2 regions of the Ancylobacter mangrovi genome follow, and region 1 is predicted to be linked to the other one. Evidence: predicted binding sites of a transcription regulator. Region 1 holds the regulator's gene; the other holds the start of a gene.

Region 1 (2,971 bases):
GCCGGAGCCGAGCGCGGCGAGATGCGCGTCGCGCCCCGCCGGCGCCAGCAGCGTCACCCCCGCCGGCGCGTCGTCCGGCCGGATCTCGGCCGGCACCGACAGGGCGCACATGTCGAGCAGGTTCACGAAGTTGGTGTAGACGCCGAGATTGCTGTTGTAGCGCACCGGCTCGGCCAGCATCTGCTCGACCGTGTAGACGGTCGGCATGGTCGGCACCATCAGCGCGTCAAAACCGGCCAGCGCCGCGCGCGCCTGCACCTTCAGCTCGGCGAGCCGGTACTGGCCGCGGAACGCGTCGACCGCGCTGAGGCCCCGTCCCTGCTCGACGATGGAGCGCACCACGGGATGGAACGCGGCCGGCCGCGATTCCAGGAACGCGCCCACTGCGGCGAGGCGCTCGGCGACCCAGGGGCCCTCATAGAGCAGCTTCGCCGTGTCGTGGAACGGCGCCATGTCGATCTCCTCGACCTCGGCGCCCAGCCGCTCCATGCGGGCGACGGCGGCGGCGAAGGCCCGCTCGGCCAGCCGGTCGCCGAAGCTGACCAGATCCGCGCGGCGCGGCACCGCGATACGCGGCCGGGCGGGAAAGTCCCCCGGCGCGCCGATCGGCAGCGCACGCGAATAGGGGTCCGCCTCGTCCGACCCGCCCGCCGCGCGCAGCACCGCGAACGCTTCCTCGACCGACAACGCGAATACCGATACGCAGTCGAGGGAGCGGCAGGCCGGCACGACGCCGCTGGTCGAGACGAGGCCGAGGCTGGGCTTGAGCCCGACGATGTTGTTGAGCCCGGCGGGAACGCGCCCGGAGCCGGCCGTGTCGGTGCCGAGCGCAAACGGCACCAGCCCCGCCGCCACCGCCACCGCCGAGCCCGAGCTCGACCCGCCCGGCACCAGGTCCGCCCGCATGGCGTTACGCGGCGTGCCGTAGGGCGAGCGCGTCCCGTTCAGCCCGGTGGCGAACTGGTCGAGATTGGTCTTGCCGATAACGATCGCCCCGGCCCGGCGCAGCCGCGTCACGCAGCTCGCATCGCGGGTCGCGTCATAGGCGTAGTCCGGGCAGGCGCAGGTGGTCGGCAGGCCGGCGACGTCGATATTGTCCTTCACGGCGAACGGCACGCCATAAAGCGGCAGGCCGGCCGGATCGATCCCCTCCAGCGCCCGCAGCGCCGCCGCGATCGCCTGCGGCGTGCTGAGCGCGGTGAAGACCGCCGGATCGCCATGACGCTCGATGAGCTCGAAGCAGCGCGCAACCGTGTCCGCCGGCCGCGCCGCCCCGGAACGGTGGGCCGCGACGATGTCCGCGATGGTGCCGATCAATGTATCGTCCTTCCTGTGCTCCCGCGCTCATGCATAACACTTGAGCAGCACATAGGCCATTGCATACAGGAGCAGGAAACCGCGTTTCCACGGTGCCGGATTAGCGATCCATTTACCGATTGTGGAACACAAAAAGAACGGATAGTGTTTGTTCGTGATTTGTTTTCATTGCGGCGCGCGGACGGAAGGCATCGATGCTCACTCGCAAACAGCACGAGCTGCTTCGCTTCATCAATGACCGCCTCAAGCAGGACGGTGTTCCGCCCTCCTTCGAGGAGATGAAGGAAGCACTGGACCTGAGGTCCAAGTCCGGCATCCACCGTCTCATCACGGCGCTCGAGGAACGCGGCTTCATCCGCCGCCTTCCCAACCGGGCTCGGGCGCTGGAAGTGCTGCGCCTGCCGGAGGATTCGCAGCCGCCACGGGCCTCGCGCGCCTTCGCGCCCAACGTGATCGAGGGCAGCCTCGGGCGCGCCCGCCCCGCGGCGAGCGACGATGGCGCGTCGCGCTCGGTGCCGATCCCGGTCATGGGCCGCATCGCCGCCGGCACGCCGATCTCCGCGATCCAGTCGCGCGACCACACCATCTCCATGCCGCCGGAGATGATTGCGGGCGGCGAGCATTTCGCGCTCGAGGTGCGCGGCGATTCGATGGTCGAGGCGGGCATCCTCGACGGCGACCTCGCGCTCATCCGGCGGATGGACACCGCCAATACGGGCGACATCGTCGTGGCGCTGATCGACGACGAGGAAGCAACGCTGAAGCGGCTGCGCCGCAAGGGCGATTCGATCGCGCTGGAAGCCGCCAACCCGGCCTACGAGACCCGCATCTTCGGCCCCGACCGCGTTCGCATCCAGGGACGATTGGTAGGGCTTTTCCGGCGCTACTGAGGGCGCTTCGCGCCGGCGGGCCGCGGCGGCGCGAAGCGCCTCCGGCGGGTTGCCTTGGCGAGCGGCATCGATGGGCAGCGCCGGCTGGTCAGATTGGAAGCGGCATTTGTAACGGGGTTACCTGCCAGAGCTGACGGGCGGATGTGCACGAACTCACTGGTGAAGCTCCGAACGGCTCGAGCGGCCGGCTGGAATGTTGCTGGTCGCGGAAGGATCGCGGTTCTCGGCAGTTTTGCTCTGAGCCGATCCCTCGGCGAGGCGCGCGACGTCGCGAGCGAGGGTGGTGGACATACCCTCCGGCGCGAGCCTTGTCTCCCGCGGCGGCCTGGCCTCGGGAGGCAACCTGTGGTCTCGGGGAGGCAGTCTGGTCTCCGGCGGCAGCTTGGCCTCGGGAGGCGGATAACAAGACAGCGCCGCAGGCGCTGCGGAGTCGAACCCGGCTGGCGCCGATCCTTCGCCCCCGCCTCGTGCGCGGCTCAGTCGATTGTCTCGGTACGCGCGGACCCCAAGCGCACATGGGCTCTCGATAGGCATTCCTCCGGGGCCTCTCAGCGCGCCCGCCTCCGCAGGCCTTCATTGCGCGCGGTCGTCATTCCCGTTGCCCGTCATCGTCCGGCTCGTCATCCAACGCGCCGCCCCTGTCATTCGCCGGACTTTCCGCACTGGCTCGGCCGGCCGCGACCGGCTCGGCCGATGCACCCCTTCCGGGAGACAGCCCCGCCGGATCGACGCCCTGCGCGGGCGCAAGAAGGATATTGCCGGCC
Region 2 (2,971 bases), on a different contig from region 1:
TGGCCGAGACCGCCGGCACCTCCAGATGAAGGTCGATGCGGTCGAGGAACGGGCCTGACAGCCGCTCCTGATAGTCGCTCGCGCAGCGCGGGCCGCGCCGGCAGGTATGGCCCGGCTCGCCCGCGCGCCCGCACCGGCACGGGTTCATCGCCGCGATGAGCTGGAACCGGGCAGGATAGGCGATGCGGTGATTGGCGCGGGCGATGACCGCCTCGCCGGTCTCCAGCGGCTGGCGCAGCGAATCGAGCACGGCGGGCGCGAATTCCGGCAACTCGTCGAGGAACAGCACCCCGCCATGGGCGAGCGACACCTCGCCCGGGCGCGCCCGCATGCCCCCGCCCACCATCGCCGCCATGCTGGCCGAATGGTGCGGGGCGCGGAACGGCCGGCGATTGGTCAACGCCCCGCCCTGCAGCGCCCCGGCGACGGAGGCGATCATCGACACTTCGAGCAGCTCGGCGGGCGCGAGCGGAGGCAGGATCGAGGGCAGGCGCTGGGCCAGCATCGACTTTCCCGCCCCCGGCGGGCCGCACAGCAGCAGGTTGTGCCGGCCGGCGGCGGCGATCTCGAGCGCGCGCTTGGCCGTCTCCTGCCCCTTCACCTCGGCGAGGTCGGGCAGCGCGGAATTGCCGGCTTCGAGCCGCGGCTCGGGCCGCCCAAGCGTCTGCCGGCCGGCGAAGTGATTGACGAGCTGGATCAGCGAGGCCGGCGCCAGCACCGCCATCTCAGGGCTCGCCCAGGCCGCCTCGCAGCCGCATTCGGCCGGGCAGATCAGCCCGTGGCCGCGCGCATTGGCACCGATCGCGGCCGGCAGCACGCCGGCGACCGGAGCGATCCGCCCGTCGAGCGCCAGCTCGCCCACCACCGTGTAGCCCTCGAGCGCGTCCGCGGCGATGGCGCCGATCGCCGCCATCAGGCCGAGCGCGATCGGCAGGTCGTAATGGCTGCCTTCCTTCGGCAGGTCGGCCGGGGCGAGGTTGACGGTGATGCGCTTGGCCGGCAGGGCGAGGCCGGAGGCGATCAGCGCCGCGCGCACCCGCTCCTTGGCCTCGGTCACCGCCTTGTCGGCGAGACCGACCAGGTTGAAGGCCGGCAGGCCCGAACTCACCTGAATCTGAACGTCGACCGGGCGCGCCTCCACCCCCTCGAACGCCACCGTCGCCACTCGCTGGACCATGGCCGCCCCCCGAACGTCGCCTCGTCCCCACCCGCGCTCCATCGCCCGAATGCCCGCAGATTAAGGGCTTGCCGGCATGCGTCAAGAACAATTAGGGAACATTGCGGCGCGGCGATCCGACACGGGCCGCGGTACCTTGACGATAGAAAAATTCTATCGAGGCACGAAACACCGGAATTGATTTTATCCAAAAGGCATTAGATCTTTTTCTTTGGAAAATTCTAAAAGAAGGCCGGGAGAAATGCCGCATTACGAACCCTGGAGCGAAGATCGCGCCCGCGCTGTGATCGCGGAGTTCGCGCACCTCGAGGGTCCCCTCATGCCGATGCTCCATGCGATGCAGGAGACCTTCGGCCATGTGCCGGACGCGGTTGTGCCGATGCTCGCCGAACACCTGAACGTCTCGCGCGCCGAGGTGCATGGCGTGGTGACGTTCTATCATGATTTCCGCCACGAGCCCGCCGGCCAGCACGTGCTGAAGCTGTGCCGCGCCGAGGCGTGCCAGGCCGCCGGCGGCGACGCGCTCGCCGCCCATGCCGAGCAGCGGCTCGGCTGCAAGCTGGGCGAGACCACGGCGGACGGCCGCGTGACGGTCGAGCCGATCTACTGCCTCGGCCTGTGCGCCACCGCGCCCTCGGCGATGCTGGACGGGCGCATCGTCGCCCGGCTCAACGAGAACCGGCTCGACAAGCTGATCACGGAGGCGCAGTCGTGAGCATCCGTATCTACGTTCCCAAGGACGCCTGCGCGGTCGCGTGCGGCGCCGACGAGGTGGCCGAGGCGATCCAGGCCGCGGCGCTCACCCGCCGCCAGCCTGTCGAGATCGTGCGCAACGGCTCGCGCGGCATGCTGTGGCTGGAGCCGATGGTCGAGGTGGTGACCCCCGAGGGGCGCATCGCCTACGGCCCGGTGGAAGAGGGCGACGTCGAGGGCCTGTTCGAGGCCGGCTTCCTGACCGGCGGCGCGCATGCGCTGCGCATCGGCAAGCCGGAGGAGCATCCCTTCCTCGCCAAGCAGACCCGCCTCACCTTCGCGCGCTGCGGCATCGTCGACCCGGCCTCCTACAGCGACTACGTCGCCATGGGCGGCTACAAGGGCCTTGAGCGCGCGCTGCAGCTCGGCCCGGTCGAGATCATCGAGGAGGTCAAGAAGTCGGGCCTTCGCGGGCGCGGCGGCGCGGGCTTCCCCACCGCCATCAAGTGGAAGACGGTGGCCGACGCGCAGGACGACCGCAAATACATCGTCTGCAACGCCGACGAGGGCGACAGCGGCACCTTCGCCGACCGCATGATCATGGAAGGCGACCCCTTCGAGCTGATCGAGGGCATGACCATCGCCGGCATCGCGGTGGGCGCTACCAAGGGCTACGTCTACACCCGCTCCGAATATCCCCACGCCATCGCGGCGATGGAGAAGGCGATCCAGGTCGCGCGGGCCCACGGCATGCTGGGCGTGAACATCGCCGGCTCGAAGTACAGCTTCGACATGGAAGTGCGCATGGGCGCGGGCGCCTATGTGTGCGGCGAGGAGACGGCGCTGCTCGACAGCCTCGAGGGCGGTCGCGGCACGGTGCGCGCCAAGCCGCCGCTGCCGGCGCATAAGGGCCTGTTCCAGAAGCCGACCGTCATCAACAACGTGCTCTCGCTGACCGCCGTGCCGCACATCCTGGCCGATGGCGGCGAGTTCTACGCCAATTTCGGCATGGGCCGCTCGCGCGGCACGATGCCGATCCAGATCGCCGGCAACATCAAGCATGGCGGCCTGTTCGAGACCGCCTTCGGCATCTCGCTGGGC

What was found. The regulator LexA, encoded in region 1, represses DNA repair genes until DNA is damaged. The targets are predictions, from matches to a motif close to TGTTCNNNNTGTGTTCNG.
Region 2: NVS83_RS08740 (YifB family Mg chelatase-like AAA ATPase) is a predicted target of LexA. The motif match lies at 1,261-1,278, and genes of this name have one in related genera.

What each region holds. Positions count from the first base shown of each region.
Region 1 covers NZ_JANTHY010000005.1:11,110-14,080, reverse strand. The annotation lists gene atzF (allophanate hydrolase) at 1-1,317, opposite strand, end outside; gene lexA (transcriptional repressor LexA) at 1,512-2,207, shown strand; gene NVS83_RS13410 (ComEC/Rec2 family competence protein) at 2,797-2,971, opposite strand, start outside.
Region 2 covers NZ_JANTHY010000002.1:626,622-629,592, reverse strand. The annotation lists gene NVS83_RS08740 (YifB family Mg chelatase-like AAA ATPase) at 1-1,177, opposite strand, end outside; gene NVS83_RS08735 (formate dehydrogenase subunit gamma) at 1,419-1,892, shown strand; gene NVS83_RS08730 (formate dehydrogenase beta subunit) at 1,889-2,971, shown strand, end outside.